DNA from 2 places in the Gordonia sp. LMA484 genome. Region 1 is predicted to be linked to the other one. Evidence: riboswitches for the same ligand, from Rfam matches in the RefSeq annotation. Region 1 holds a riboswitch; the other holds the start of a gene.

Evidence for each region. Region 1 has a riboswitch for thiamine pyrophosphate ahead of thiC (phosphomethylpyrimidine synthase ThiC). Riboswitches for the same ligand answer to the same signal wherever they lie in the genome.
Region 2: linked by a shared signal. The riboswitch ahead of thiO (glycine oxidase ThiO) and the one ahead of thiC (phosphomethylpyrimidine synthase ThiC) in region 1 are both predicted to bind thiamine pyrophosphate.

The regions. Positions count from the first base shown of each region.
Region 1 covers NZ_CM176700.1:4,739,692-4,755,836, forward strand. The annotation lists gene AC4AMJ_RS21045 (beta-ketoacyl [acyl carrier protein] synthase domain-containing protein) at 1-380, opposite strand, end outside; gene AC4AMJ_RS21050 (thioesterase II family protein) at 380-1,189, opposite strand; gene AC4AMJ_RS21055 (GNAT family N-acetyltransferase) at 1,270-1,911, shown strand; gene AC4AMJ_RS21060 (SidA/IucD/PvdA family monooxygenase) at 1,920-3,233, opposite strand; gene AC4AMJ_RS21065 (non-ribosomal peptide synthetase) at 3,233-6,787, opposite strand; gene AC4AMJ_RS21070 (salicylate synthase) at 6,784-8,124, opposite strand; gene AC4AMJ_RS21075 ((2,3-dihydroxybenzoyl)adenylate synthase) at 8,299-9,987, shown strand; gene AC4AMJ_RS21080 (siderophore-interacting protein) at 10,033-10,812, opposite strand; gene AC4AMJ_RS21085 (GNAT family N-acetyltransferase) at 10,896-11,243, opposite strand; TPP riboswitch at 11,481-11,595, shown strand; gene thiC (phosphomethylpyrimidine synthase ThiC) at 11,587-13,245, shown strand; gene thiD (bifunctional hydroxymethylpyrimidine kinase/phosphomethylpyrimidine kinase) at 13,258-14,118, shown strand; gene AC4AMJ_RS21100 (endonuclease domain-containing protein) at 14,681-15,544, opposite strand; gene AC4AMJ_RS21105 (ABC transporter family substrate-binding protein) at 15,754-16,145, opposite strand, start outside.
Region 2 covers NZ_CM176700.1:6,176,087-6,192,231, forward strand. The annotation lists gene AC4AMJ_RS27505 (TetR/AcrR family transcriptional regulator) at 1-187, shown strand, start outside; gene AC4AMJ_RS27510 (FAD-binding oxidoreductase) at 285-1,910, shown strand; gene pta (phosphate acetyltransferase) at 1,978-4,086, shown strand; gene AC4AMJ_RS27520 (acetate kinase) at 4,092-5,294, shown strand; gene AC4AMJ_RS27525 (serine/threonine-protein kinase) at 6,064-8,733, opposite strand; gene AC4AMJ_RS27530 (glutamate ABC transporter substrate-binding protein) at 8,826-9,833, opposite strand; gene AC4AMJ_RS27535 (GlnX family signal transduction membrane protein) at 9,830-11,278, opposite strand; gene AC4AMJ_RS27540 (NUDIX hydrolase) at 11,642-12,124, shown strand; gene AC4AMJ_RS27545 (hypothetical protein) at 12,146-12,622, opposite strand; gene AC4AMJ_RS27550 (nitroreductase) at 12,892-13,587, shown strand; gene thiE (thiamine phosphate synthase) at 13,626-14,300, opposite strand; TPP riboswitch at 14,322-14,436, shown strand; gene thiO (glycine oxidase ThiO) at 14,404-15,528, shown strand; gene thiS (sulfur carrier protein ThiS) at 15,528-15,725, shown strand; gene AC4AMJ_RS27570 (thiazole synthase) at 15,733-16,145, shown strand, end outside.

The DNA.
Region 1 (16,145 bases):
GCCCCCATGTAGACGCCGACCTCCTCCTCGATGAGCGCGGCCGGGTTGATCCCGGCGTTCTCCAGCGCCCGCCAGGCCACCCTCATCGCCACCCGCTGCTGCGGATCCATGGCGACCGCCTCGCGCGGGCTGACACCGAAGAACAGCGGATCGAAGTCGGCAGCGCCGCTCAGAAATCCTCCGGCGTCGGGGACCTCACCCCAGCCGTCGAGAGCACCGAGTGCGAGGAGTTGGTCCACCGGCCAATCCCGGTCACGTGGGAACGGTTCGATGAGTTCCACACCATCGGCGAGCGCCGTGAAGAATGCCTCGGGTGTCTCGATTCCACCCGGCGCCTCCACGCCCACACCGGAGATGACGATCGGGTCCGATGCCTCCATCAGCGGCCTGCCCGTTGTCCGGCGCCCACCGAGCCGCGTGCCGCATCGCGCACCTCGGTCAACACCTCGAGGACCTCGTGGCCGTTGTCGTGCAGATAGAAATGCCCGCCGTCGAGCACGCTCACCGAGACATCGTCGGCATGGGCGCTCCAGGTGTGCAGGTCGTGCGGCTTGATAGCCGGATCGTCGGCCCCACCGATGACCGTGAGAGGCGCGGAGATCCGGTCATCGGTGGTGGCGCGGTAGGCGTCGAAGGCCTGATAGTCCGCGCGGAGCACCGGTAAGGCCATCCGCATGACCGCTTCGCTGCCCATGACGCCGTCGCCGGTTCCCTCGAGCACCGACAGGTGTGCCATCAGACCCTCGTCATCGGTGGGGTGTGGCGGCAGGTCGGCCACCTTGCTCGGTGCCGTCGCGGCCGAGACGACGAGCCCGGTCAGCGGGATCGCCGTCTGCTCGGCCAACCGGACGAACTCGAATCCGACGATGGCGCCGAGGCTGTGGCCGAACACGGTCAGCGGCGCAGTCGACCAGTCGGCGCGCGCCGTGTACGCCGCGTGGGCTTCGGCAGCCAGGTCGCCGAGGCCGGACGCGGCGGGTTCGGCCATCCGATCCTGTCGGCCGGGATACTGCATGACCAGCACCGTGAACTCGCGGCTGAACAGTTCGGACAGTGCGCGATACGCCGACGCCCCCGATCCGGCGTGCGGAAAGAGCAGCAGCGGAGGAAGATCCGGGCGCAGCGGCTGATGGAACTGGCGTACCGGGCTCAGTGCGGGGCGCGGTGGGGTGTTCTGGTTGTGCATCATGATGTCGTCTTTCGGAGGGGGCTGGAGTATGGGTTAGCCTGACGGAAGCATTCCCTCGAGACCGAACGGAGCCGATCCGCATGGATTCCGCCGACAACAGACTGCTTGCCACGTATGCGATCGGCCGCGAGATCACCGATGTCCCTGCGGAAGTCGTCGCCGCGGGTGGACCGGTCGTCCCGGAGCTGACCGGCCCGTTCCGGCTGCGGCCGGTGGACCCGACCGGCAGCGATCCGGCGATGCTGGTGTCGTGGTTCGCGCGGGAACACCTCGTGCAGTCCTGGGAACAGGAATGGTCGGAGGAGAAGTGGCGCGCGGACTCCGCCCACCGACTGGCCGGCGACTACTCGCGACCCCTGATCGTCTCCCTCGACGGCGTCGAGATCGGTTACATCGAGCTGTACCGGCCGGCCCGCGACGAGATCGCCCGGCTTTACCCGGCCGACCCGCACGACATGGGTCTGCACATCGCCACTGCAGCAACCGAATTGCTGGGCCGCGGCGTGATGTCGGCGTGGATGGCCGAACTCGCTCGCGCGATCTTTGATGCCGATCCCCGTTGCCGCCGGGTCGTTCTGGAACCGGATGCCCGCAACCGACGAATGCGTCGGGCGTTGACGAAGTACGGGTGGACCGACGTCGGCGAGTTCGATGTACGTCCCGACCGCCGCATCGCGCTGCACATCCTGGGCCGTACCCCTGCGGACGTCCCGTCCGGGTAGCGTCCACATCAGCGGGCCTCGGCGGAGAGGGCGCTGCGCGCGTCGCGCCCTTGGCGGGCCGCTATCCGCAAGATCCGGTTGGACAACTCACCGAGGCAGCTGAGGTTCGGGAATCCCGGCCCCTGAGCGAATCCGGCGAGATTGGGTAAGAACAGCTTTGGTGTCAATCCCGTCACCGCCAGGTCGTGGCCGATGGCCGACTCGAGCCGCTCGACCGTGGGCGGCCATCCGAGCGTCAACTCGACCAGGTCGGCGGCGTCGTCGGTGAACAGATCGAGAAACCACAGTGGCTGACCACCGGTCGCGTCGACGACGAGATCGAAGGTGAGTGACTGCGCAGGCCGACCCTCGTTGTACAGCGTCACCGCGATCGACTCACCCACGCGCCGGGCCGCGACCACCCGACCCTGGAGATGGTGAATCCTACTGTCTCCCAACAGACTCTCTTGCACACGGACGGAGAACACGCCGCGATCGGTCCGACGGATCACGTCGCGCCGTTCGTCGGCGGAGATGTTCGCCCATCCGGTCGGGTCGCTGAACATCGCGTTCTCGAAATAGCCTTCGCCGCGGGTGTAGATCGTTGCCCCCGGCGAGATCACGGATACCGACATGACCTCGTGACGGGCGAGTTCGTCGAGCGCGGACCCGGCCGTCTCGCCGCCGCCGATCACCGCGGCACGCGAGGCGAGCGGGAGGTCTCGTCGCGACACCCGGTCCCAGAAGTCGGCCACCGACAGGACCCGGTCGTCCTCGAGCAGGGCTGTCGCGCTCGAACCGGGCCCGGTGATCATCAGGGCGTCCCCGACAACCTCACTGGCTTCCCCGTCGGCGGTGACGACATCCAACGCCCACTGGTCGTCATCGGCCGAGATCGCCCGCACGGTACCGATCACGAGGTCGAGATCGACCCGAGTCGCCACCCACTGCAGGTAGCGTGCCCACACATGGTGGTGCGGGTGCGGGCGACCCCGGTCGACCCACTCGGCGTAGGTCTGGTGTTCCACCAGGAACGACATCCAGCTGTATTCGAGCATGCGGCGGCTGATCTCGGCGTCGAGGTCTCCGCCGGCACCACGTCCGGCCACCGAGGAGCGATACGGGAACCCGATGTCCTTCTCCGGGCTGGTACCGAGTCGGTGACGGCCGTCGGTCCAGCCACCGACGGACTGCCAGTTGGCTCCGACGGAATGCGCCTCCACCACCCGCACGTGCGGGGCGGGCAGACCGAGATCGCGCATCACCCTGGCTTTGGTCGCCACGGCAAGGGCTTTCGGACCGCCACCGATCACGAGCAGGGTCTCCGTCTGCCGGTGTGCCATCAACGCGTCCTCGTCAATGTGTCGTCGCTCATGGTTGCCTCGGTGATCTCGTCGTCGTCCATCGCGGCGACCTCGAGGTAGACGGCCGCCACCTGCTGGAGCCGTCCCGGCTGCCCGTCGGCCGCATCGATGCGGCGCGCGAGGTCGCGGACGGTGCGGGCGGCGAAGATGTCGACCACCCCGGTCTGCGGCGCGTCGAGCCAGTCCCGGATTCGCGCGACGACCGTGGTGGCGAGGACCGAATCCCCGCCGATCGCGAAGAAGTCGTCGGTCACGCCGAGCCGGTCCGGATCGGCGTGCAGAACCTCGCCCACGATGGCGAGCAGCGCGCGTTCCAGGTCGTCGTCGGGTCCGACACGCTCGTGGGGACCCACGTCGGCGAGAACGGCGTCGATCGCCGCCCGGTCGAGCTTGCCGTTCGGGGTGAGCGGCAGCGCGTCGAGGATCTCGATGCGCGTCGGGATCATGTAGGCGGGCAGCCGCGTGCGCAGGTCACCCTCGATCGACTCCGCTGTCAGCGCAACGGCGCCGTCGTCGATCACCACCGCGGCCATGAGGGAACGTGACCGACCCGTGTCGCCGACCACCGTTGCGACCGCCTGCCGTACCCCCTCGACGGACCGCAGCGCCCCTTCGACCTCACCCAGCTCGACCCGGAAGCCACGCACCTTGACCTGATGATCGGCCCGCCCGAGGAACTCGATGGTGCCGTCCGGCCAGTATCGCGCGAGATCACCGGTGCGATACCAGCGTTGGCCGTCACGCTCGACGAACCGTTGCGCTGTCCGTTCGGGATCGTTGCGGTAGCCACGCGCGACGCCGGCGCCACCGACCCACAGCTCGCCGGTGACCCAGTCCGGGCACTCGCGATCCGACGAATCCACCACGCGGCATTCGACGTTGCGCAACGGGGTGCCGAACGGCACCGAGGTCCAGTGCTCCGGCGGGTCGGTCACCTCGCACACGGTGCCGTGGATGGCGATCTCGGTCGCACCGCCGAGCCCGGCGAATCGGGTCGTCGGGGTGAGGGCGTGCAGCCGGCGCGGCAGGTCGACGCCCACCCAGTCACCGCCGAGCAGTACCGCTCGCAGCGATGTTCCCAGTCCTTCTCCCCCGGAATCGGTCTCGGCAACCGCGAGCAGCATGTCCAGTGCGCTGGGGACACACGTCAGCACAGATGCGCGGTGGGTTCGCACCAGATCGAGCCACGCCGACGGGTCCCGCGCCGAGTCGGCGTCGACGGCGATCACGGCGCCGCGCGCGCTGTAGATACCGAAGATGTCGTAGACGGAGATGTCGAACTCCAGGGCCGCCACGGTCAGCGAGCGGTCGTCGCGGCCCACGTCGAAGCGGACGTTGATGTCCTCGATCGTGTTCATCGCGGCCCGGTGCGGCACCTCCACGCCCTTGGGCGTCCCGGTCGACCCCGAGGTGAAGAGGATGTAGGCGACCGACTCGGGGTCTGCGAGGATCGGCTCGGTGAACGGGGTGTGATGCGCGCGGGCGCGGGTCAGATCGACACCGGCGACGTTGCGCGGAAGTCCGTCGAGCGCACTGTCCGTGCCGAGGAGCACGCGAATATCGCCGGTCTGCAGGATCGTCGCACGCCGCCGCTCGGGCTGGTCGTAGGAGATCGGTACCCAGACCGCACCGGTGGCGAACACTCCGAGGGTGGCGACGACCTGGTCCGGACCCTTGGGGATCTGAACGGCGACGGTATCGCCGGGCAGGACACCCGCCGAGCGCAGTGCACCGGCGACGGCGAGAGCGTCGGCGGCCAGCTCGCCATAGGACATCTCACCGTTCCACCAGATCAGGGCCGTCCGGGCCGGCTCGGCGATGGCGGCGGTGAAGAACTCTTCATGCAGCACCCGCCCGGTGGTGGCTGCGGCGGTGTGGTTGACCCGACTACGCACCACCCGCTGGTCGGCCGGCAGCTGCGGCGCCGACGTCGCGAGCCATCCCGCATCACCGTCGGCCAGCCGGCGGATCGCCGAGATGTACTGCGTGAACATCGCATCCACCATGCCCGGCGGAAACGCCGATGCACGCACGTCCCAGTTGAGAAGCAGCCCGCCGCGCACCTCGGTCACCTGGGCGTCCAGCGTGACCTGCGGCCCCTGCGAGACGATCCACGATGGCTCACCCAGCCGGTCGAGCACCGCGTCGGAGAACAGTTCCCCGAGTCCGAGGGCGCTGGTGTACACGACCGGTGCCAGCACCTGTTCGCCCCGGACCCGGCCGAGGTCACGCAGGACCTCGAGCGCCCCGTAGCTGGCGTGGGAACCGTTGGCATGCATCGACTTCTGCAGCATCCGGGTCAGATCCAGGACGGACTGTGCGTGTCGGACGTCGACGTCGAGGAGGATCGACGAACTGAAGTCCCCGGATACCCGGTCGATCTCCGGGTGCAGCGGTTCGCGATGGAACAGTGGCACGTTCAGCAGGAACTGATCGTCGCTCGACCAGGCGCCGATGGTGGCGGCGAAGACCGCCGCCAACGCGATGGCCGGGGTGACCCCCCGTTCGTGCGCGGCCGCGAGCAGCGTCTCCTTGGCTTCCGCATCGATCCAGTGATGATGGCGCACCACGCGATTCGTGCGGCCAGCGGCGTCGGACGGTGCGGGCAGGGCGGGCAGTGCGGGACCGGACGGGAGGTCATCGAGGCGATCAGCCCACCACTGGCGGTCACGATCGCGCGCCGGGTCGGGATTGTCGGCGCGATGCTGCAGATAGTCACGGTAGGTGTAGCCCGGGGTGGGCAGGGTCTCACCGTCGTGAAGTGCGACCAGGTCCGCCAGCAGCACGCGGTAGCTCATCGCATCGGCGGCCAGCATGTCGATGTCGAAGTGCAGCCGGTGACGTCCATCGGGCAGCAGTGTCAGGGTCAGGTCCACCACCTGCCCCGCCGCGACGTCGAGCATCTGATGACTCTTCACGTCGCGGATACGGTCGAGTTCGGCCTCGACGCCGGCAGCGGCGAGGTCGCGGAGATCGTTGACCGAGAACGGGTCGTGCGGGAGTTGCGAGACGACCTGCTGGGTGCCGTCAGGGAGGAATCGTGCACGCAGCATGGGGTGGCGGTCGACGAGTCGGTGCATCGCCGACCGCAGCCGATCGGGATCGATTCCGGCGCCGTCGAATTCCACGTACAGGTGGGCGGCGACTCCTCCGAGATCGGCGGCGTCGGTGCGGCCGATCCAGTACGCGTGCTGCATCGGCGCGAGCAGGAACGGCTCGCCATCGGAATCACTCTGGGCGACCGGGGTTGTCGCCGTCGGCGCCTTGATGCCGACGCCCTCCGCGGCGATCGGTTCCGGTGCACTCTCGGCCAGCATGGCCGCCCAGGCGTCGACGGTCGGCTGCGCGGCCAGCTGCGCGAAGTTGAGGCGGTGGCCACGCTTACGCCAGCCACCGGCGATCTTCATCATCCGGATCGAGTCCAGGCCCAGCTCGATCAGATCGGTGTCACCGGCGATCTCGTCCGGCGGCAGGGCCAAGGCATCGGCGATCGCCGCCCGGACCTCCTGATGAGCGTTTCTCGATGCACTCATCGGCCGCCCTCCCGCCGCACGACGTAGGGCGCCACGCTGCGAAGTTTCTCGCAGGTCTCCTCGAATTCACGGTCCGGGTCGGACAGTCCGACGATGCCTGCGCCGGCCCGCAACCAGGACCGGTCGCCGGTGGAGAAGATCGTCCGCAGGGCGAGTGTCGCCTCCAGATCGCCCTGTGACGATGCGGTGACCACAGCGCCCGAATACAATTCGCGCCGGCCCGGCTCGAGTCGGTAGATGGCTTCCAGGGCAGGCGTTTTGGGAATCCCGGACGCGGTGATGGACGGAAAGAGCACCGAGAGCGCCCGCCACGGCCCCGCCTCCGGGGAGAGCTCACCGCGCACGGTGGACGCGAGGTGCTGCACGCTCCCTCGTTCCCGGACCACCATGTACTCGCTCACCGACGTCGTGCCGGGCAGCGAGATCGACGCGATCTCGTCGAAGCAGGCGCGCACCGAGATCGCATGCTCGGCGATCTCCTTGGCGTCGGCGAGCAACTCGTCGCGGGCGGCCGCATCGAGATCCGGGGTCCGGCCGAACGCCCGGGTGCCGGCCAGCGGTTCGGTCACCACCGATCCGTCGGCATCGGTGGCGACGACGAGCTCGGGACTGAAGCCCGCGGCGGCAAGCGAGCCGAGGCGGAACAGATAGGAGCGTGCCGGTCGGTTCCGCTCGCGACCCCGGGCGTAGGTGGCGGGCAGATCCACGCCGAACGGGATGTCCACGCGCCGCGACAGGATCACCTTCTGGTAGTCACCGCGGCCGATCTCGGCCACGGCACGCGCCACCCGGCCGCGGTAGTCGTCGGGATCGTCTGCGACGTCCACGGGTGTCGGTTCGGGCACGTCGTCCAGGGCATCGGCGATCTCCCGCAACCGATCGGCCACCGCGGGTTCGATGTCGGCGGTGTCGATGCCGTACCTGTCGACGACCGCCTCGATCTCGGGGACGATGAGATGTGCGAGTACCTCGTCGTCGTGCACGTGGTGCGCGAGTTCGTCGTGTTGGGCTGCGCAATAGTCGAATCCGACCCAGCCGTAGGCACGCCAGCTCGGCAGCGACAGCGACGCCAGGGCCTCGGTGATCGCCGACGACGGGTCTGCCGACCAGGCGATACCAGATCGTGCGTCGCCGTCGGTGATCTCCACCGCCCGCGCGGTCAGGACGATGCGGGCGCGCACCCCGGCGGCGAACACCCAGCGGCCCTCACGTTCATACACCAGGTATTCGCCGAACTCGCCGGATGCCGCCCAGGCGGCGCAGACCCGTGCTGCGGTTTCCGGCGTGATCTCCGAGCGCGGCGCGCCTGAAGCGGTCGAGTCGATGGTCAGCGACATGACCGAGACCTCCTTGCATGATCCGACGAGCAGGACAGTGACGGTGGAGCCAGCCGCTGCTCACGGAGCGCCGGAGCCTCGACTATTAGGACAGCCTAAACTACCTTGGGCGTCGCCGGTACGCGGGAGGTGTAGTTAGCCTCACCTAACCGTCGATGTGCTTGAATACGGGTCATGAGCCGACCGAAGTCCTCATGGAAGCCGCCGGTGAGTGACTGCACCACCGACCTGCTGACCGGGTTCACGCCGCATCCCGAGGCCGCCGCCGCACGGTACCGACGGGCCGGCCTGTTCACCGACCAGCCCCTGTGGCATCTGCTCGACCGGGCCGCCGCCGAGCGACCGGACGCACCCGCGGTGACCGACGCGTCGACACACCGCAGCGGCACGCTCACCTACGCCGAACTGCACGCCGCCGCGATGCGCCGGGCGGCGGGGTTCAGCGCGGCCGGCCTGCGCCCCGGTCAGCGGGTCATCGTGCAGCAAAACAACTCCGCCTCCTTCGTGGTCACCCTGTTCGGCCTGCTCCGGGCGGGCCTCGTTCCGGTGATGACCCTGCCCGCACATCGCATCTCCGAGATCGCCCATCTCGCCGACGGATCCGGTGCCGTCGCCTATGTCACCGAGGACGGTCGACGCGGTCACGATTACCGTGACCTCGCAACCGAACTCGAGACCCGCGCCCACGGGGTGCGTACCGTCTTCGTCGACGGCGATCCCGGGCGCTTTCTGCCGCTACCCGACGCCGATCCCGGCGCAGTGGCCCTGCCGACGGCCGACGATGTCGACCCGGACGCCCCCGCCCTGTTCCTCATCTCCGGCGGGACCACGGGGTTGCCGAAGTTGATCGCGCGCACCCACAACGACTACGCCCTCAATGCCCGCCGGTCGGCCGAGGTCGCCGAACTCACCTCCGACGACACGTATCTCGTCGCTCTGCCGGGGGCCCACAACTTCCCCCTCTGCTGCCCGGGCATCCTCGGCGCGGTGAGCGTCGGCGCCCACGTCGTGCTCACCGACGATCCCAGTCCGGACAACGCCTTCGACCTCATCGAACAGCACCGGGTCTCCGTCACGGCACTCGTGCCCGCACTCGCGCAGGTGTGGTGCGCCGCCACCGAGTGGGAGCCCGCCGACATCAGCTCGCTCCGGCTGCTGCAGGTCGGCGGGGCCAAGCTGGCCGAGCCCGACGCGATCGCCCTCGACGCGGCGCTCGGCGATGTGGTCCAGCAGGTTTTCGGGATGGCCGAGGGACTCATCTGCTACACCCGACCCGACGATCCGCGCGATCTGGTCCACGCCGTGCAGGGTGCCCCCATGTCGGAGTTCGACGAGGTGCGGATCGTCGACGAAAACGGGGTAGATGTGGCCGACGGCGTCGAGGGTGAACTGGTGGTTCGTGGCCCGTACACGATCCGCGGCTACTACCGGGCCCCCGACCACAACGCACGCTCGTTCACCCCGGACGGTTATTACCGCTCCGGTGACCGCGTACGTCGGCTGCCGTCCGGACACCTCGCGGTCACCGGACGGATCAAGGACACCATCGTGCGGGCGGGGGAAAACGTGGCCGCCGACGATGTCGAGGAGAACCTGCTCGCGCACAACGCGATCCGACAGGCTGCAGTGATCGGGGTGCCCGATGAGTCACTCGGAGAAAGGATCTGCGCCACTGTCGTCCTTGCACACGATCATCCGATCGATCAGCCAGTGGAACTCCCGGACATCCGGGCCTTCCTGACCAGCCGCGGCCTGGCATCGTTCAAGATCCCCGACATGCTCGTCGTCGTGCGGAGCCTGCCGGTGACAGCCGTCGGCAAGATCGACAAGGCCGCGCTACGGAATTCGCTGGACATCACCTGACCCGGCGATCCGTCGGCTCCGGACGATCTGGCGGCCCTTGGTGATTCAGGATGCGGGACCGTTCTCCCGCCAGTAGGCCTGCGACTTCACCCGGGACTTGCCGAGCTTGTAATCGTTCTTGAACACACCCGCCACCGCGCGGGTGCCCTTCATGTCCAAAGCGACCCAACCGAAATGGCCGGTCGCGTCGAATGCGGACCCGCGGACCGCGTCGGCCAGCGCGGAGCCGTCGCGCCGGATCCAGTTGATGGTGTCGTGATCGCGCAGTCGCAGCGGCAACGCCTTGTCCGCCTCGTGGACGTACTCGAACCAGATGGTCGCCGGCGCAGCCGGGTCGGCGGACGCGGAGATCGCGTCGAGCAGTGAGTTGATGCCGGGCAGCGAGGCCGTGTCGCCTGCGATCAGCCACCCCGCCGGGGTCGGATCGGGGATGGCGAACTTGGAGCCCATGAACGTCGACGCGATCGTGTCGCCGGGCCGGGCCGCCAGCGCCCACCGCGCTGCCGCGCCGTCGTGGATCGCGAACTCGAGGAAGAAGGAGTCGGTGGCGGGATCGGGGTCGACGAGGGTGTAGGCACGCTGATGTAACTTGCCGTTGCGGTTCTCGAACCAGATGCGGACCCACATCGTGGGGTGAACCGGACGGTCGGCGAGCAGGCCACCGCCGGTCATCCCCAGCCTGATGTAGTCGTCGGTGACCTTCTCGGTGCTGGTGACGGTGAGCTCGTACTCGTCGGCGCCGAGCAGTTTGAGGACAGCGCCCTGCCACCCCTTCGACTTGGCTTTCGTCGAATCCGCTGGATCGAGCTCGTCGGAATTCGTCATGCGCACGGCCTTCCCCTCCACAGCAACAGCATTTGTCAGGATAGCCTACGCTAACCTGACAGCCGTACTGCCGGAAGGCCCGATCAAGCGGGCGCGAGCGGCACGATCCCGGGGTGAGCGTCGAGATACTGCTTGGTGAACGAACACACCGGCCGCAGACGTGCACCCTGATCGCGGACATACGCGATCGCGCCGACCATCAGGCGCGTACCGAGACCATGCCCGGTGTACTCGTCGTAGAGCACCGTGTGCAGGATCGTGATCGTGGGTTTGCCGTCGACGAGATCCCTGCTGTAGCCGAGCACACCGACGAGGTCGCCGGCCACCCACAGCTCGAATCGATCCCGATCCGGATTGTGGACGACCTGGGCGATCTGCTGCAGAATCGCCTGCGCGGATTGCGGTGGGCGATGTCGATGTTTTCGCTGCACGATTCCCCTCCTGCACGCGTCACTGATCGCCGCTGCCGGGACTCCCCTTCTCGACGACGGCGGGGATCACACCCTGTGATCCGGGTCACACACTACCCTACGATCGCGTAGGTTACCGGCCCAGTCGCCGCGCATTGCGCCGACATGGGCGTTGAGCAGGAACTATGGCCCACCTCCACCCACGGGCGGTCATGACACGTAGGGTGGGCGGTGTCCGGCCCGCTTGGGTCGGGCGACAATTACACACGCGGGGGCTCCCACGATCACCGGGGGCTGAGATGGCGACAGGCGGTCGCCGACCGCCTGAACCTGTCCGGATAATGCCGGCGTAGGGAGCCGCACCATGGGAACTTCTGTATCCACCGCCTCGACCGTGACCACCGGTCCGATCGAGGGCAGCAGCAAGCATCACCTCGAGATCGATCACCTTCACATTCCCCAGCGGCGCATCCACCTCACCAACGGCGAGCACCTCGACGTCTACGACACGTCCGGCCCGTACACCGACGCGGCCGCCACGATCGACGTCGAACGCGGCCTGCCGCGGACACGGGATGCGTGGCACCGACCGGAACCGATCGACGGCGCGTCGACGCAGCTCGCGTGGGCACGCGAGGGCGTCGTCACCGACGAGATGCGGTTCATCGCCGCACGCGAGGGCGTCGACGTCGAACTCGTGCGCAGCGAGGTCGCCGCGGGGCGGGCCGTCATCCCGGCGAATCACCGCCACCCCGAATCCGAACCGATGATCATCGGCAAGCGGTTCGCCGTGAAGGTGAACGCGAACATCGGCAACTCGGCGGTCACCAGTTCGATCGCCGAAGAGGTCGAGAAGATGGTGTGGGCGACCCGCTGGGGCGCGGACACCATCATGGATCTGTCCACCGGCAAGGACATCCACATGACCCGCGAGTGGATCATGCGCAACTCGCCGGTGCCGGTCGGCACCGTCCCGATCTATCAGGCCCTCGAGAAGGTCAAGGGCGACCCCACCGCACTGACGTGGGAGATCTACCGCGACACCGTGATCGAGCAGGCCGAGCAGGGCGTCGACTACATGACCGTGCACGCGGGAGTCCTCCTGCGCTACGTGCCGCTGGCGGCCCGCCGGGTGACCGGCATCGTGTCGCGGGGCGGATCGATCATGGCCGCGTGGTGTCTCGCTCATCACGAGGAATCGTTCCTGTACACGCACTTCGACGAACTGTGTGAGATCTTCCGTCGCTACGACATCACGTTCTCTCTCGGCGACGGACTGCGGCCGGGGTCGATCGCGGACGCCAACGACGAAGCACAGTTCGCCGAACTCCGTACCCTCGGCGAGTTGACAAAGATCGCCAAATCCCATGGCGTACAGGTGATGATCGAGGGGCCCGGCCATGTGCCGATGCACAAGATCGCCGAGAACGTGCGCCTCGAGGAGGAACTCTGCGAGGAGGCACCCTTCTACACGCTCGGACCGCTGGCCACCGACATCGCACCCGCCTATGACCACATCACGTCGGCGATCGGTGCCGCGATGATCGCGCAGGCAGGCACCGCGATGCTGTGCTACGTGACGCCCAAGGAGCACCTGGGGCTGCCCAACCGCGACGACGTCAAGGTGGGCGTGATCACCTACAAGATCGCCGCCCACTCTGCGGATCTCGCCAAGGGGCATCCCGGCGCGCAAGACCGCGACAACGCATTGTCCAAGGCGCGCTTCGAGTTCCGCTGGACCGATCAGTTCAACCTGGCGCTCGACCCGGACACCGCTCGCGAATATCACGACGAGACGATGCCGGCCGAACCCGCCAAGACCGCACATTTCTGCTCGATGTGCGGACCCAAGTTCTGTTCGATGCGCATCTCCCAGGATGTCCGCGCGTATGCCGAGGAGAACGGCCTGGTGACCGCCGAGGACATCGACCGCAAGATCGCCGAGGAGATGGCGGCGAAGTCGGCCGAGTTCGCCGAGCACGGCAATCGCGTCTACCTCCCGATCGACGCCACCATTTCGTGATGGGGCCGAGCCGTGCAGGCTGATCTCCGATTGCCCACCGCCGCACCGGGTACCACTCCGACCCGCGTTCTGACGATCGCGGGATCGGATTCCGGTGGCGGCGCCGGCATCCAGGCCGACATGCGGACGTTCGCCCTGTTGGGATTGCACGCATGCGTGGCGGTCACCGCCGTCACTGTGCAGAACTCGTTGGGCGTCCAGGGCTTTGCCGAGATCCCGCCCGAGACGGTGGCCGCGCAGATCCACAGCGTGGTCACCGACATCGGCGTCGGCGCAGCCAAGACCGGGATGCTGGCGTCCGCGCCGATCATCGACGCGGTGGCCGCGGCCTGCACCGAGTTGGGTATCGGGCGTGGCGGATCGGTCCCGCTCGTCGTCGACCCTGTGTGCGCGTCGATGCACGGTGACCAGCTGCTGGCGGACGAGGCGCTGGACACCCTGCGCACCACGCTGATCCCCCTGGCCACCGTGATCACGCCGAACCTGGACGAGGTGCGGCTGATCACCGGGATCGAGGTGGTGGATGCCGACACGCAACGCGATGCGGCGCGCGCGTTGCATGCCCTGGGTGCTCGATGGGCCCTGGTCAAGGGCGGACACCTGCGCGGCTCCGATCACAGTCCCGACCTGTTGTTCGACGGCACCGATTTCCGCGAGTTCGACCACCCGAGAATCGACACACCGCACGATCACGGGGCCGGCGACACCCTCGCTGCGGCCACGATCTGCGCTCTGGCCCACGGCTATGCGGTTCCCGATGCCATCGGCTTCGCGAAGAAATGGGTGACCCGCGGATTGCAGGCGGCCTATCCGCTGGGAGCCGGGCATGGCCCGGTCAACCCGCTGTGGCGGGTGGGCTCGGAGCAGGACTGACCCGCCTCTCGACCCCGCTCGGCCCCGCTCGCGCCACGCTCGCGCCACGCCCCGCTCGGCCCCGCCCCGCAACCGAAAACCACCCCACAGCGGACGCCTGTCGGCCAATCGCCGACATCGACCCGCTCCCGGGCGGATTCCAGCAGGACGGGCCCGCTCCCGGGACGGTTTCCAGCGGGACGGGCAGTGGCCGACGCAGAGGCCAGCCCGGCCGGCCCGCCCGCCCGCGCGCGACCGAAAACCACCCAACAGCGGACGCCTGTCGGCCAATCGCCGACATCGACCCGCTCCCGGGCGGTTTCCAGCGGGACGGGCAGTGGCCGACTCAGAGGCCAGCGCGGCCCGCCCGCCCACGCGCAACCGAAAACCACCCAACAGCGGACGCCTGTCGGCCAATCGCCGACATCGACCCGCTCCCGGGCGGTTTCCAGCGGGACGGGCCCGCTCCCGGGCGGTTTCCAGCGGGACGGGCCCGCTCCAGGGCGGTTTCCAGCGGGACGGGCCCGCTCCAGGGCGGATTTCGGTGGGCCCGCTCCCGCGCGGATTCAGGTTCGGCCGGACTTCACACAGCCCGAAGCCTCGGGTTCGTCCGCCGGCCACGCCCTCGATGTCGCTCGTCACGGACGATTCGCTGCAGCCGGGCGTACGTTTGCGGCCAGGTGTGGAACACCTGCGCGTAGGTGAAATGCAGGGGCACATAGCTTCGGGCGACCAACTCGGCGTCCCGGACCCGGTCGGACTCGTAGTTCACCTCGCCCGTGTGATATGCCCTGCTATCGAGTTCGAGCGCGATCCGGTCGCCGATCAGCAGATCTACGAATCCGACACCCGGCACCTCGTGTTGCACCTCGACACGCATGCCCGCGGCGCGTGACCGAAGCCGTACGGCGGTTTCGGTCCCTGAGCCCGAGCGCCGATCACATTTGGCCACGGCCCGCCGAATGCGGTTCGGTGCGTGCGCGAACGCAGTGCGGAGCTCATCGGGCGTAAGCTTCCCGTTCTGCAGAGCCGAATCGCACACGATGACGAATCCCTCCTCGTCCAGACATCGGGCGCTGTATTGGATGGCCGTCGCCACATCGTCGATGGCCCCGACGACCGGTGTGGGACGACCGTACCGACGACACCGATCGTTGGACCGCCGACGCTCATGACGGGTGACCCGTTTGTGCGGACCGCCCACCCCTTCCGGAACCCACAGTCCATGCCTGGCAAGTGCATCCACACACGAGACGACGCACTGGTCACGCACCGCGGCAACAACCGGCGGGTCGGCATCCTTGGCCGCGTACCAGCCGTGACGCAGATGTTCGAGTACGCCGTCAACTGTAGCGGCTCGGATCGTCGCGGCGGTCTCGCCCGATCCGATCAACTGTCTGGTCGACATCACCCCACCGAAACGTTCGACGAGTTCCCCGTAAGTCATGGGCACAGTCTCGACGCGAATCGCACACACTCCGGAGAGCACGCCTGGCGGACCGGAATTCTGCGGAGAAATCGCGGACTGTGGACAGACGCGGCACCCACCCGGCCGTCTCATCACCTGAGAACCACCCAGCAGCCGCAGACTGTCGGCATATCGCCGGCACTCGCCCGCTGACGGGTGGTTTTCGGGAGGAGGTAGGAGCGGAGCCGCTACTTCTGCCAGCCGATGTCCTCGATCGGGCCGATGTAGAACTGGCCCGCACCGTAGTTGGCGAGCTTCTCCTTGACCGCGAGCATCGACGGACCGTTGAACAGCGGCAGATCCGAGAACTGTCCGAACGCCTCCCGCTCCACCGTGTTGCCGGCCTTGATCTGTTCGGTCGGGTCCGGGATCTGCGCGACGTCGTGGATCTTGGCGTCGAGCTCCGGCGAGCCCGCACCCGCCTTGTTCAGCTGCGAACCCTCGCACCAGATCTGGCACAGGTAGGCCATTCCGTACGGATCAGACGAGGTGAAGCCCATCAGGAAGACGTCGAACTCCTTGTTCACCACGACTTTCGAGAACTCCGCGCTGCTACGCGACTGGACCGCGAGGTCGACGC
Region 2 (16,145 bases), 1.4 Mb from region 1:
GATCCACCAGATCGTCGCCCAGGCATTGCCCGATCTGCAGCCCGAGATCGCCGCTGAACTGCGCCCGAATCCCCAAGGCGCCGCCGAATTCCTGGTGCGAACCATCTACTCGCTGATGCTGATCCCCGACAGTGCGCTCTCCGACGAGGAGATCGCGGATCTCGTCGTCCGTGCCATCGTGCAGTGAGTCACCACCATCCGGCATCCGATCAGCGGTGCTCACAGCAGCCACCCGCGTGACAGTTAGGCTGAATGTGTAACGCCGCTCCCCGAGGAGGTAGTCGATGGTGCACGAGCCGGCCGCTGGTCCTGCCGATGGTGACGATGAGACGGCACTGCCGGTGGTCGCGATGCACAGACCGCGCTGGGGCGACCCGTCGACGCCGGGCGAGCTACCGGCGGTGGCCGCCGCGCTTGTCGGTGCCGACTCCGCCGCGAATCCGGGCGTGAACCCCGACGACGTGCTGCTCGCCGAGTCCACCGTGCCCGCATCGGTGCGGGCCGCACTCGTCGACGCGCTCGGCATCGGACACGTCAGCGACGCGCACCACGACCGCGTCGACCACACACGCGGCTTCTCCACCCCCGACATCCTGGCGCTACGCGGCGGCGACGGCAGCGATGCACCTGACCTCGTGGTCACTCCCGGTTCCCACGACGACGTGCTGCGCGTTCTGCAGATCTGCTCCGAACACCACGTCGCAGTGGTGCCGTTCACCGGCGGCACGTCCGTGGTCGGCGGTCTGGCACCCGACCGTGCCGGCTTCGCCGGCGTCGTCACGGTCGACCTACGCCGCCTCGATCGTCTGGTCGAGATCGACGAGGTGTCGCGCACGGCCACCCTGCAGGCCGGACTGCGTGGGGTTCGCGCCGAAGAACTGTTGCGGGCGAAAGGGTTCACGCTCGGGCACTTTCCCCAGTCATACGAGGGCGCGGGAATCGGCGGATACGCCGCCACCCGCTCGGCCGGACAGTCGTCGGCCGGATACGGCCGTTTCGATGAGATCGTCGAGCGACTGGTGCTCGCGACACCGCGCGGCACGCTCCACGTCGGCACCGCACCGAGGTCGGCGGCCGGACCGGACCTGCGACAGCTGGTCCTCGGCTCCGAGGGTGTGCTCGGCATCATCACCGAGGTCACCGTCCGCATTCACCCCGCGCCGACACACCGTGTGTTCGAGGGCTGGCGGTTCGACGACTTCGCCGCCGGGGCCGCGGCGCTGCGCAGGCTCGCGCAAGACGGCCCGATGCCCACGGTGCTGCGGCTATCCGACGAGGGTGAGACGGCCGTCAACCTCGCCGACCCCGGCGAACTGGGCGTCGCCGCCGGGGGCTGCCTGGCCGTCGTCGGCTACGAGGGCGTGCCCGACGAGGTCGAGGGTCGCCGCGCCGCGGTGACCGCGATCCTCGAACGGGCCGGGGGAGTGTCGGCCGGGACGGCTCCGGGTGAGGCCTGGCGCGCCGGTCGGTTCCGCACACCGTACCTACGGGATCCCCTACTCGACGCCGGCGTGCTCGTGGAAACCCTCGAGACCGTCACCTACTGGTCTCGGCTCGACGAGCTGAAGGACGCGGTCACCGCTGCGCTCACCGACACCCTGACCGACCAGGGCACCCCGCCATTGGTGATGTGCCACATCAGTCACGTCTACGCGGCGGGTGCGTCCCTTTACTTCACGGTCGTGTGCCCACAGACAAACGATCCCATCGCCCAATGGTCAGCGGCGAAGGCGGCGGCGAACACGGCGATCCGGGCTGCCGGGGCGAGCATCACCCACCACCATGCGGTCGGCCGGGACCATCGCAGCGGCTATCACGACGAGATCGGTCCGCTCGCCCTGGACGCGTTGCGTGCAGTGAAACGCACACTCGATCCCGCTGCGGTGTGCAATCCCGGAATCCTGCTCTGACCATGATTGTTCGACCTCGATGCGCTGTGTCGTGCCCCGGATGACCGTTGGCCGATAGGCTGAACCCATGGGTGCAGACACCGTCACGTCGAGCAGCATCTACCTCGCCTCCGCCGAAGGCGACACCGGAAAGTCCACCGTGGCATTGGGCCTGTTGGCGTTGTTGTCCGCGCGCGGTGGGCGGGTCGGTGTGTTCCGGCCCATCTCCCGCGCATCCGCGGGCGAGCGGGATTACATCCTCGATCTGCTGATGGATCGGGACTCGCTCGACCTGCCGTACGAGGATCGCATCGGCGTCACCTACGACCAGGTGCACGCCGATCCCGAGGGCGCCATCGGCGAGATCGTCGCGCGATTCCACGTGGTCGAGGAGCGCTGCGACACGGTCCTGATCGTCGGTTCGGACTACACCGACGTCGGCAACCCGTCGGAGCTGAGTTACAACGCGCGGATCGCGGCCAACCTGTCCGCCCCGATCCTGTTGGCGATCAAGGCAACCGGGCGCACCGCGACCGACCTGCGCGCCATCGCCGAACTACTGTTGACCGAGATCTCGGCGGTCCACGCCACCACCGCCGCGATCGTCGTCAACCGCTGCATCCCTGGTGAGATGTCCCGGGTCGTCGCGGAGGTCGAGAAGGTCGGCGTGCCCACCTGGTGTCTCCCCGAGGAGCCGGTCCTGTTCGCGCCGACGATGGCAGAGCTCAGGGATGCTCTCGGCGCCGAGATGTACAGCGGTGACAAGGAACTGCTCGACCGGGAGGCCCTCAATGTGATGGCGGGCGGCATGACCGTCGAGCACATCCTGGAACGCCTGACCGAAGGCACGGTGGTGATCACCCCGGCCGATCGCTCCGACGTCCTGCTCGCCTTGGTCAACGCCAATACGGCGCAAGGTTTTCCGCGGCTGTCCGGGATCATTCTGAACGGCGGTCTGCGCCCGCATCCGATGATCCAGGCGCTCGTCACCGGATTGAAGCCGTCGCTTCCGATCATCTCCTGCGAGCAGGGCACGTACGAGACGGCACGCACGGCGGCCCACACTCGCGGGCGAGTCGGCCGGGACTCGTCGCGCAAGATCGACGCCGCGCTGGCGTTGATGGAGCGCCACATCGATTCCGAAGCCGTCGTCAAGGTTCTCGACGTCCGCACGCCGGAGGTCGTCACCCCCCAGATGTTCGAGTACGGACTCATCGCGCGGGCGCGGTCGGAGTCCAAGCACATCGTGTTGCCGGAGGGCGGCGAGGATCGCATCCTCCGCGCCGCCGCACGGCTACTGCTGCGCGGGGTGGCGCGGCTGACCCTGCTGGGCGACGAGGACCAAGTGCGCACGCGTGCACAGGAACTCGGCCTCGACATCGGCGGTGTCGACGTGATCGACCCGGCGACGTCGGAGCTGCTGGACGACTTCGCCGCGCAGTACGCAGAACTTCGCAAGCACAAGGGGATGGATACCGAACGTGCCGCCGAGGTGATGCGCGATGTCTCCTACTTCGGCACGATGATGGTGCACACCGGGATCGCCGACGGAATGGTGTCGGGGGCGGTACACACCACCGCGCACACGATCCGTCCGGCCTTCGAGATCATCAAGACGAAGCCCGGGGTCTCCACCGTGTCGAGCGTCTTCTTCATGTGTCTGGCCGACAAGGTGCTCGCCTACGGCGACTGCGCGGTGGTGCCGGACCCGACCGACGAGCAGCTGGCGGACATCGCGATCTCGTCCGCGCAGACCGCTGCGCAGTTCGGCATCGAACCACGGGTGGCGATGCTGTCGTACTCGACGGGACAGTCGGGATCAGGCGCCGACGTCGACAAGGTCCGGGTCGCCACCGACCTGGTCCGTGAGCGTGCGCCCGAGATCCTTGTCGAGGGGCCGATCCAATACGACGCGGCGGTCGAACCGAGTGTCGCGGCCACCAAGATGCCGCAGTCGTCGGTGGCGGGGCAGGCCACGGTGCTCATCTTCCCCGACCTCAACACCGGCAACAACACGTACAAGGCGGTGCAGCGCAGTGCGAACGCGATCGCCATCGGCCCGGTGCTGCAGGGTCTCAACAAGCCGATCAACGACCTGTCGAGGGGCGCGCTGGTCTCCGACATCGTGAACACGGTGGCGATCACGGCCATCCAGGCGCAGGACACACCGGCCACGACTGCGGAGGTGACCGCGTGAGCACGGTGTCCGCGGGCGGGGCGGTACTCGTGTTGAACGCCGGCTCGTCGTCGCTCAAATATCAACTCCTGCATCCCGGTACACAGCAGGTGCTGGCCGACGGGATCGCTGAGCGGATCGGTGACGATGAGTCGTCGATCACCCACGAACAGGACGGGGAGAGCGCGAGCGAGTCGCTGCCGATTCCCGACCACCGTGCGGCCATCGAACGTGCGATGCAGTTCTTCGCCGACCACGGAACCGATCTGAAGACCGTCGGCCTCTGCGCCGTTGGGCATCGTGTCGTGCACGGGGGACGGAGCTTCTACGAGCCGACCCTGATCACCGAGGACGTGATCGCCGAGATATCGCGCATCTCCAGCCTTGCGCCACTTCATAATCCGGCGAACCTGATCGGTATCGAGGCGGCGCGGGCGTTGTTGCCCGACGTGCCGTCCGTGGCGGTGTTCGACACAGCGTTCTTTCATTCACTGCCCGACGCCGCGGCCACCTACGCGATCGATCGCGATGTTGCGGGCGAGCATGCCATCCGGCGGTATGGATTTCACGGTACGAGCCATGAGTACGTGTCCGGCCAGGTCGCGCAGTTCCTCGAGCGCCCGATCGACGAGCTGAATCAGATTGTGCTGCACCTCGGTAACGGAGCGTCGGCGTCGGCGATCGAGGCGGGGCATCCGATCGACACCTCGATGGGGATGACGCCGTTGGAGGGGCTGGTGATGGGTACCCGCAGCGGGGACATCGACCCCGGTCTCGTGCTGCACCTGCATCGCGTCGCCAAGCTTCGAGTGGACGAGATCGACACGCTGCTGAACAAGCAATCAGGTCTGAAGGGTTTGTGCGGGGAGAACGATTTCCGGACCATCACGCTGAAGATGGATTCGGGCGATGAGGGTGCGCGTCGGGCCTACGAGGTTTACATCCACCGCCTCCGCCGGTACATCGGGGCATACATGATCGAACTGGGTCGCGTGGACGCGATCACCTTCACCGCAGGGGTGGGGGAGAACGCGGCGAGCGTGCGCTCCGACGCCCTCGCCGGACTCGAGAACTATGGCATTCTTGTGGACCCAGAACGAAATGCTGTGCGAGCCAAGCATCCCCGACGGATCTCCACCGACGACAGCTCCATCGACGTGCTCGTCGTCCCCACCAACGAGGAGCTCGCGATCGCACGACAGGCGGCCGAGGTGGTCGCCCCTTCGTGACGCTCGCCTTAGGGCGTCGCTTGCAGGCGTGCTTTAGGGGTTGTGCTGTGTTCTTGTCCGATCCCTGAGGAGTCTCCGAGCTTGCGAGGATGCGTCACGAAGGGTGGCCCTTCGTGACGCGTCGCTCGTTCCTCGCGAGGCTCCTCAGGGGGCGGTGGTGGCGGATTGCTTGTTGCTCGCGGCGCGCCTTGGGGGTGGGCTTTGCTTGGGGGCATGTGCTTTTGGGGGTTGTGCTGTGATTTTTCCCGATCCCTGAGGAGCCTCCGAGCTTGCGAGGATGCGTCACGAAGGGTGGCCCTTCGTGACGCGTCGCTCGTTCCTCGCGAGGCTCCTCAGGGACCGGTGGTGACGCGTCGCTCGTTCCTCGCGAGGCTCCTCAGGGACCGGTGGTGACGCGTCGCTCGTTCCTCGCGAGGCTCCTTGGGGACCGGTGGTGACGCGTCGCTCGTTCCTCGCGAGGCGCCTTGGGGGGTGGGGTTGCTTGGGGGCGTGTGCTTTTGGGGGTTGCGCCGTGACCTTTTCCGATCCCTGAGGAGCCTCCGAGCTTGCGAGGATGCGTCACGAAGGGTGGCCCTTCGTGACGCATCGCTCGTTCCTCGCGAGGCTCCTCAGCTCAGGGACCGGTGGTGACGCGTCGCTCGTTCCTCGCGAGGCTCCTCAGGGACCGGTGGTGTCGGATCAGCTCGTTCCTCGCGAGGCTCCTAAGGGGGCGGTGGTGGCGGTGGGAGCGAGGGACAGGGCCGAGCGAGGAGCGGTGGTGGCGGATCGCTCAGAAAAGCGTGTCGGGCCGGACGTAGTTCGCGAGATCGACGAGCATGAAGCGGTGTTCACGATTGGACCGTGTCTGGCGTGCCAGCAAGCGTAGCGACCGTTCGGTTCCGGCGCGCAGTCCCTGCTCGGTGAACGGATAGCCGAGCAGTGTGGTCGGTTGGCGATTCGGATCGGACTCGGGATTGTCGTGCACCCAGCCCAATGCTGTGCCGAGCACGATGAGTCGTAGCCGTTCCTTGCGGGGTTCGCCGTCCGGCATCGCGGCGACCCGGCGTGCCGCCTCCACGACCTGCTCCCGGGTCACCTCGGCCGTGGGGCGGCCGTGGACCAGGGCGAGCACGGCTGTCGCCCGCGCGGTGTTGAAGTGCCGGCTCGTCGGTGGAACCTCGTCCAAGGGGGCGATCGCGGCGTCGACATCACCGGTCGCCACCGATAGCCGCGCCAATCCGAAGGCGGCGGTCACGATGCCGTGATCGGTCAGCCATAGGTCGTGATAGTGGTGTGCCGCAACATCGAACAGGGCGGCGATCTTCTTCGCGTGGCTCTCCGAGTGCGCCGCCTCGTCGGACATCCACCGTCCGATGAGCTCGGCGGTACCCGCGACGGCAAGTTTGGGGGCGACCTCACCGGGCATCGCCTGCAACACATCGCTGAAGCGTTCATAGGCCAGTTCCGGCTCGTCGTTCATCAGTGCGCAGATGGCCAGGTACCACTGCACCCGCCAGGAGTCACCGTGATGTGCCGAGACATCGCGCAGCAGTGCGAGGGCGGTGTCCACGTCGTCGAGTTCGAGATGCGCTCGCACCTCGGCGAGGTCGATCTCCAGCGACGGATGGTGATTCTTGCTGCGCCGGCCGAGCAGTGCCGAGAAGCCGTCGGCGCGGGCCGCGTGGATCGAGTCCAGGGTTTGCCGCGGGTCGGAAAGGGCTGCGGAGGTGAGCATCCCGGCCGCCGGGTCCATCGGGTTGACGAGTGGGAGTGGCAGCGCCCGGGCGATGTCGACCGGATCGTAGAACGCGGCTTGTTCCGGGTCGAAGAACCCGTCGACGGGCGCAAGTAGCAGGTCGGTGCCGAACGTCGAGCGTTGCGGGGTGAACACGGTCGACATCGACGGCCGGGGGACGCCGGTGTGCACGGCGACGATCTCGCGCAGCACATTGAGGACCTGCGTGGTCATCTCGTCGGTCGTGGCGAACCGGTCTGCGGGATCAGGTGCCGTGGCACGTTGCAGCAGAAGGTAATACGACGGATTGTCGCGGAACACCGGGCATTTGTCCGGGTCGGGCAGACCATCGAGGTAGCGCCCGTCCTTCTTCGGCATGTCGATGGTCAGCGCTGCCAGGGTGCGGCCGATGCTGTAGATGTCGGTCACCACTTGCGGACCGGTCTTCACGATCTCGGGGGCCTGGAAACCCGGTGTGCCATACAGGTGGCCGTAGCCGTTGATCGACGACACGGCGCCCAGGTCGATCAGCTTCACCTCGTCGCTGCCGACCATGATGTTCTCCGGCTTGACGTCGTTGTAGACCAACCCGACCGAGTGTAGGTAACCCACGGCGGGCAGGACTTCCAGCATGTAAGACATCGCGTGTTCGACAGGGAGCAAACCGGTGCCGCCCTCGTCCTCGGAGGTGATCTGCTTGAGTGTCTGGCCGCCGATGTACTCCATGACGATGTAGCCGAACCGGTCGTCGTACTCGTTGACGTGCTCGACGAAGTTGTAGATCTTGACGATGCCGGGGTGGTTCACCGATGCCAGGAACTGCCGTTCGGCGACGGCCACCGCCTGCGCTTCGGAATCAGACGAATTGAGCAGGCCCTTGAGCACCACCGGACGGTCCGAGACGTTGCGGTCGATGGCGAGGTAGATCCAGCCCAGACCGCCATGGGCGATCGCACCGACGATCTCGTACTGATCGGCCACCAGTGTGCCGCTTTCCAGGCCGGGTACGAACGAGTAGCGGGCGCCGCAGTGCGGGCAATCGCCGGTCAGATCGCCTTTCCCCGGGCCGGCGGACCGGCCCACCGGTTTTCCGCATCGCCAGCAGTTACGTTTGCGCTCGGCGATGATCGGGTGGGTCAACACCGCGTCCGCGGGTTCGATGTCGGTGATCTTCGGCAGCTCGACCAACCCGCTGCCCAGACGCCGGTCGTGCACCATCGAACGATTGCGGGGCACCAGGCGCCGCCCGCTCCCCAGCGAGTTGATCACGTCGGTCGGGACCGTCGGCCCGGATCGGCCGGACACGTGGTCGGTCGGGGCGTCGTCGTCGGAGTCCTCATCCTTGACGTCGAGGTCCTCGAGGCGTGCCTTCTGGGTACCCACGTCGAGTTCCTCGAGAAGTGCCTTCTGCGTCCCGACGTCGAGGTCGTCGAGGCTTGCCTTCTGGGTGCCGATGTCGAGGTCGTCGTCGGTGGCGGCCTGCGTCCCGACGTCGGGCTCGTCGCGGGTCGACGCAGGTGTGGACTCGTCGGCTTCCGTGGAGAGCACCTCGCCCACCTCGGTCATGCCTGTTTCCGCGGGGGTCGTCGCGAGGTCGTCGGTTCGGGTGCCGTTCACATCGTCACCGCACAGTTCGTCACGACTGACCGCTTGCGTGCCCACATCGACGGCTCCCGCATCCTGCGCGGAAGTCGTCGTGTCGCTGCGGCGTTCGTGCTCGGTCATCTCACCCGGTCGATCCCTCTGTCACTCGTCTTCTGTCACTCGTCTTCTGTCACTCGGCCTCTGTCACTCGGTATCGACATCAGTCACGGCGGCTAGTCCGTGTACACCGGCTGCGGTGGTCCGTTGCCCGGGCCCAGGATCGACAGCCATCGGTCGTACATCCGCTGCCATTCGCCGCTCGTCCGTAGCTGTTGGAGCACCCCGTTCACGAACCGCACCATGTCGTCCTGGCCCTTGGGGATACCGACGCCGTAGTACTCCGCGCCGAGACTCGGGCCGACCAACTCCACCCATGGATCCTGCTCGGCGAGGCCGGCGAGGATGGCGTCGTCGGTGCTGACCGCATCGACCTGCGCTTGCTGCATCATCACCAGGCAGTCCGCCCACGTGGTGGTGGTCACCATTCTGACACGCGGTTGGATCGCCTGGATGCGTCCGATGGAGGTGGCCCCCCGGGCGGCGCACACCCGCTTACCCGCGAGCCCGTCCGGTCCGGTCACCCCGGAGCTCCGTGTCGACAGAATACGTTGGTAGGCAATGTAATACGGGCTGGAGAAGGTCACATCGCGACGTCGGTCGCAGGTGATGCTCATCGTCTTGACGACCACGTCCACGGTGTGGTCCTTGAGTGCCTGCGTGCGTTCGGCCGAGCTGAGAACTTTGTATTCGATGTTTCCGGGCTCCCCGAAGATGGCCGCCGCGATCGCCCGTGCGATGTCGACGTCGAAGCCCTGGATGTCCCCGCTGATGGGGTCGCGGAAGCTGAACAGGTTGCTGCCGATGTCGAGTCCGACGATGAGTCGACCGTGGCCGAGGATCTCGGCCATCGTGGTGCGCTGCGGCATCTGCGCGGGAGTGGGCATCGGGCCGGGTCGCAGACTGGCTGTGGCGTCGCAGTCCTGTGAGTTCGGGACGGGTTCGCGCGGCACATTCGTCTCGGCACCTTCGGGGGTGGGACGGGGGCCGAACGCGATCGGAGGTGGTGATTCGGGAGCGGGGAACGACACGCAGCCGGTCGCCCCGACAGCGACGAGGAGAGCCACGATGATCGCTCCGACAAGTCGGCGACGCGTGTGTCGAGGTGTTGCTGTCTGCGTCATCGGTACTCCCGGATACGCGGGATCAGGCCCATCACCACGGCAGCCGCCGCGAACAGCGTCAGCAGCAGGATGCCGGTGCCGGTGTAGCCGAGGACCCGCTGCGCGGTGTTGATGTCGTCACGGAAGACGTTGCGCGTGGTGGTGATGGTGTCGACGAGAGCGCGGTCGAGGTCGCGATAGGCCTGCGCTGTGGTGTCGGCGCCGTCGCCGACCGTGGTGGTGCGTGCCTGCGCGAAATTACCGCTGCTCATCATCCTCCTCACCTGTGCATCCCGCTCCTTCCACTCGTTGAGGACATAGTTGGCGTTGTACAGCTGTGACTCGGTGACCGCGCTCGAGTCGCCGCGGTTGTTCCCCACGCGTTGCAGAGTGCTCCCGATCTCCGCGGTCGTCTCGGCGAAGGACCGATCGAGGTCACCCTGATCGCCGCGCCGGACAAGTGACAGGGTCTCCGCGGAACGGGCCTGCTGGGTGAGGATGCGCGCCGTCGTCAGCTCGCGCAGCGGTGTCGCGCCGTCGACGCGGGCATTGTTGGTGGCCGCCACCGACATCAGCCCCGACGCGAGCAGCCACACCGTGCCGACCACGACGGCGAACAACGCCGACACGACACCGATGTTGAATCGGCGTCGGGTCCGTTTCGCGAGGTAGCGACTGGTCGCCGCCAGTCCGATGATGACCGCGATGAGCGCGATGTAGACCCCCCACGGCGGTTTCGTGAGGGCACTCTGCGGGTCGGCGATGGCCATCGACCGACGCTGGTAGAGGCGTTGGGCGGCAGGGAGGATCTTCTCCTGCATCATCGTCGACGCCTGCCCGAGATAGGCGGAGCCCACCGGATTACCGAGGCGGTTGTTGGTCCGCGCGACCTCGATCAGGCCGGAGTAGACGGGGATACTCACCGCGAGGGTGTTGAGGTCGGTGTTGATCTCCTTCGTCACCGCGGTGCTCTCGGTGTCGGCGCCCGGCTCCTGCGAGGTGCCGGCGGCGATGATGAGCGACGACGAAGCCGTCGCCAGCGCGTCCGAGTAGCGGGTTCGCAGCTCCGGGGACTCGAGCCCACCGGAGATGAACGCCGAGTTTGCCGAGGCGTCGGCGATGGAGAGTGAGCTGTAGAGCACCTGCGATGCCTCGGCCAGGGGTTCGGTCCGGTCGATCATCTCCCGAAGCGTCGCGGTGCGCTTCTCCAGCGTCGTCGACGCATACAGCCCGGTCGCCACGCAGCCGATCGCCAGGACCACGAGGATCAGGATCAATTTGCCGGGGCTCGTGACGGCGTAATGCCGCACCGTGGACAACGGTGATTGCGCGCGTTGCCGGGCAGCCGTGACGAGATCGCGGCGGTCCGAGAGGACCTGCCGTATCGGGGGAGCCGTCGGACCGGGCCGGATCGTCCGGCCCGCGCGGGTGAGCGCGGTCCGCATGGGCGAGACGTCGCCGGTCACGTCAGGTTCCTTCCGAACTCTCCATGGCTCCGGCGTCACTTTCCGATCGTGCCGGTTCGACCGGCGTCGGGCTCACTGTCTCCACCTTGTCTGTCGTCGAGGGCAGTCCATACGTTTCGCCCAACCAGTGGGCGAAACCCGGTGGTCGGACCGGCGCTGTCACGTGTGTTCGCCGGAAAGACCATCTGTCTCAACCCTAGACCTCAGCTGCGCGGTGGGCGCGGCGTGCGGGGCCGTGTCGTCGTCGCGGTGAACGGTCCGGTCGACCGACCCCGGGCCCGTCCTGTGGCCACTGTCGGGTGTGTCACATACCGTGGACGTCATACGGGGTCGTTCGGGGTTTTTCGAGTAGCAGGAGGCGCGGTGCGCGGAGACGGTGACGGCTGGGTGATGGATCCGGACGGTTCGCGTTACTGGGGTCGCAACGGGGCAGCGGGTCTGCTGCTGCGTGCGCCGATGGCCGATGCGTCGACGGGGATCCTGCTGCAACATCGGGCCGTGTGGTCGCACCAGGGCGGTACGTGGGGGCTGCCCGGCGGAGCGCGCGATTCCCACGAGAGCGCGATCGACACCGCCATCCGCGAGGCCGACGAGGAAGCCGGTATCGGCGGCAACGATCTGCGTGTCGTCGCCGCGGTGGTGACCCATCAGGCCCCCAGCGGATGGACGTACACGACCGTGATCGCCGAGATCGACGAGCCGATCGACACCGTCGCCAATTTCGAGTCCGCGGAATTGCGCTGGGTCCGGGAGGACGATGTCGAGACGCTTCCGCTGCACCCCGGGTTCGAGCGGGCCTGGCCTGTGCTGCGGGCGCGGATCACCGCACTTGACCTGCACGGCTGATCGGGGACGACCCGGTCGCCATCAATTCGTGCCGAGCAGACGGTTGGCGCCGGCGATGAGGGCGTTGATGTTGGCTTCGTCGCCGGTGGTCCCCGAGCCGCAGGCCCAGCACTGACGGTCGTCGCTCTCACACAGCAGGAACGTGGTGACCGATCCGTCGACCTGGTGCTGATGCAGGCCGACGATCTGCACCGATATCCCCAGGTCGTGCAGGATCGTCGTCATCGCGCCGATGGGTCCGGACGACGTCGCCTGCATCGAGCGGATGCGGTCGGCGAAGGCAATGGTGGCCCGGCAGGTGATCGTGTCGTCGCGGCCGAGGGTCGTGTTCCAGGTGCCGAGCCGCAGAGCACCCTTGGGTGCGTAGGTGTCGAGGAAGCGTTGCCAGCTCATGCCCTTCGCCTCGTCGCGCAATCCGCGCGGCAGCGGTCGGCCGAAGTGCGATGCGCAAGGGTCGGACGACGAGGCGTCGTCGCCGCTGAGGTGAGTGGTGTGCATTGGAGATTTCGATTCTCATCGGAAGGAAAGTGACCGACGAGGAAGAGAAGCGCAACGACCCGCAGCGGGGGGTCGGTCTGATTCAGACCCCGCTGCGGCGGGTTACGAGCTTGCTCTTCGTGCACAACATGATGTGTTCAACGATAGACCTGCGCCGACGACGACAGCAAACGGTTAGTGCCGGTGCTGCGACCGACCCCAGGCTTCGATAGCGTCGACGATGTGGACCGAACGAGGGCTCGGTCGTACTTTTCTGAGGGAGTGTGTGCATGACGCAGAGCGTCCAGGTCGAAGCGATGACAGTGCTCGAGGAGCTCATGGACAAGCGGTGGACCTGCCGACAGTTCCGCCACGACGCCGTGCCGCGCGACGACATCGAGCGGTTGCTGCGACTCGCGCAGCGCACGCCCTCCTGGTGCAACACACAGCCGTGGCAGGTCATCGTCACCGAGGGAGCGGGTACCGCACGGGTGCGGGAGGTGCTGCTGCGCCATGTCGACGGCGGCGGTGAGATCTCCTCCGACATCGCGTGGCCGCCCGGCTACCAGGGCGTCTACCAGGAGCGTCGGCGCGAGTGTGGAATGCAGCTCTACGAGACGCTCGGCATCACCCGCGAGGACAAGATGGGCAAGGCGCTGCAGATGCGCCGCAACTTCGAGTTGTTCGACGCACCGCATGTCGCCCTGATCACCACCACCGACACGTTGGGTACCTACGGCGCCGTCGACTGCGGTCTCTACATCGGCACCTTCCTGCTGGCCGCGGAGGCGATGGGGCTCGGCGCTGCGCCGCAGGCCGCACTCGCGTCGTACTCCGACGTCCTGCACGAGGTCCTCGACATCCCCGCCGACCGTCACGTCGTCGCCGGCATCTCGTTCGGTTACGCCGACGTCGATGCGCCGGTCAACACCTTCCGGACCACCCGTGCCGATCTCGGCGAGGCGGTGTCGTTCGTCACCGAGTGACCGGTGATCACCGATGACCGACGGCGGGTTCCTCGACCTCAGAGACGTTGACGCAGCGTTCTCGCCGCCGACTCCGGGTCGTCGGCGCCGGTGATGGCGCGAACCACGACGACGCGGTTGGCTCCCGCCGCGGTCACCGCCTCGAGGCGATCGGCATCCACGCCGCCGATCGCGAACCACGGTTTGCCGGATGGGGCCGCCGCAGCCGCCTCGACCAGCCCAAGCCCCGGCGCGGTGCGTCCGGGCTTGGTGGGTGTCGGCCAGCACGGGCCGACGCAGAAGTAGTCGACGTCGTCGTCGGCGATCGCAGACCGTAACTGTGTCGTGTCATGGGTGGAGAGCCCGATGACGATGTCCGGGCCGGCGATCCGGCGGACGAGGTCGGCGGGGAGGTCACCCTGCCCGACGTGCAGCACATCCGCGCCCGCCAGCGCTGCGATGTCGGCGCGGTCGTTCACGGCGAGCAGGGCGTCGTGATCCCGGGTCAGGTCGCGCAGCCGGGCGAGGATCTGCAGTTCGTCGCGGGCCTCCAAGGTGCCGAAGGCGGATTCGCCCGGTGAACCCTTGTCGCGCAGTTGCACGATGTCGACACCACCGGCGAGGGCGGCAGCCACGAACTCGGTCAGGTCGCCACGTTCGCGGCGGGCATCGGTGCACAGATAGAGACGGGCGTCGGCGAGACGGGCGATTCTCGACTGTCGTGAAGCGGTCACGGCGGTAACGGTAGGCTGGATCGCGAACGACACGGGAGCCCGGGGGTCCGCCGGGCTGAGAGTGCAGGTCGACCCCTGCAGACCGTTTGACCTGATCCGGGTAATGCCGGCGAAGGAAGGATGCGCTCTGGTGCGTAGTGACACTCATGATGGGATTTCGCCGACACTCGCTGTCGTCGGCGGTGGTGTGATCGGCCTGACGTGTGCGTTGGCCGCCGTCGACGCCGGATATCAGGTCCGGGTCCACGACGACGGGCCGCGGCGGCGTGCGGCGTGGGTGGCGGCCGGGATGCTCGGCTCGTTGGGTGAGGGCCACCCCGGTGAAGACGAACTGCTGCGGCTGTCGGTGTCGTCGGTGCGACGGTGGCCGGACCTGGTGGCCCGGCTCGGGGATCCGATGATCATGACGGCGAGCGAGTCGCTGTTCGTCGCCGCCTCGGCGGCAGACGCCGAACACCTGACCACCCTCGCCGAATTCGTGTGGACGCGGCAGCCGCGAGCGTCCGAGGAACTGCATCGGGTGGATTCCGCCGAGATCCGACGTATGGAGTCGGGACTGAGTTCGCGTCTGCACAGCGGATATCTGGCAGTCGGCGAGGGTGCGGTCGACAATCGGCGCCTGCTCACCCGGCTGCAGGAGGCCGTCGTCGGCGGCGGTGGTGAGGTCGTCGATCACCGTGTCACCGATCTCGACGATCTCGACGCGGACGCGATCCTGGTGTGCGCGGGACTCGGCACGCGATCGTTGCTGCCCGGTCTGTCCCTGCACGCCGCGAAGGGGGAGATCCTCCGGCTGCGACGCACCCGCTGGTCGGTGCCGCCCCCGTCCCGGGTGGTGCGGGCCCGCATGCATGGACGCTCGGTGTATCTGGTGCCGCGGACCGACGGCATCGTCGTCGGCGCAACACAATACGAGCCATTCGACGAGAAGAGCACAGATCCTGAGGTCGGTGGCGTGACCGACCTGCTTTCCGACGCAGTGGAGCTGATGCCCGGCCTGCGGACCTACGAGCTGACCGAGGCGGGCGCCGGCCTGCGTCCGTGTTCGCCTGATGGTCTGCCGATCATCCGTCGCGTGAGTGAGCGCGTCATGGTCGCCACCGGTCATGGTCGAAACGGAATCCTGCTGGCGCCCTACACTGCCGACGCGTTCCTGGCGATGATCGCCGACAGCGCGGATCTTGGACCTGCGGCCGTCGGAGCCGGCCCTGAAGGAGGGAATCGATGATGACGATCGTCGTCAACGGCGAGACAACCGACCTCGAGTCCGACGCTTCCGTCGGCGAACTGGTTGCGACCATGGGACTTCCGGATCGCGGAATCGCCGTCGCGATCGACGGGGAAGTGGTGCCACGTGGTCTGTGGGATCGTCTCCTGCACGCGAACGCCAGCGTCGAGATCGTCACGGCGGTGCAGGGTGGATAGCCGGCTGATGACGCAATCGGATGCGCCACTACGCATCGCCGACCGCGAGTTCGAGTCGCGGCTGATCATGGGTACCGGCGGCGCCGCCAATCTGGCGGTACTCGAACGTGCGTTGGTTGCGTCCGGCACCGAGTTGACGACCGTCGCTCTGCGGCGGGTCAGTCCCGAGTCACGGACCGGCATGGTCGAATTGCTGCGGCGTCTGGACATCGCGATCCTGCCCAACACGGCCGGCTGTCACACCACGGCCGAGGCGGTCCTGACCGCCCAGCTCGCGCGCGAGGCCGTGGAAACACATTGGGTGAAACTGGAAGTGGTCGCCGACGAGCGCACACTGCTGCCCGACCCCATCGAGCTGGTCGACGCGGCCCGCGCGCTGGTCGACGATGGTTTCGCCGTGCTCGCGTACACCAACGACGA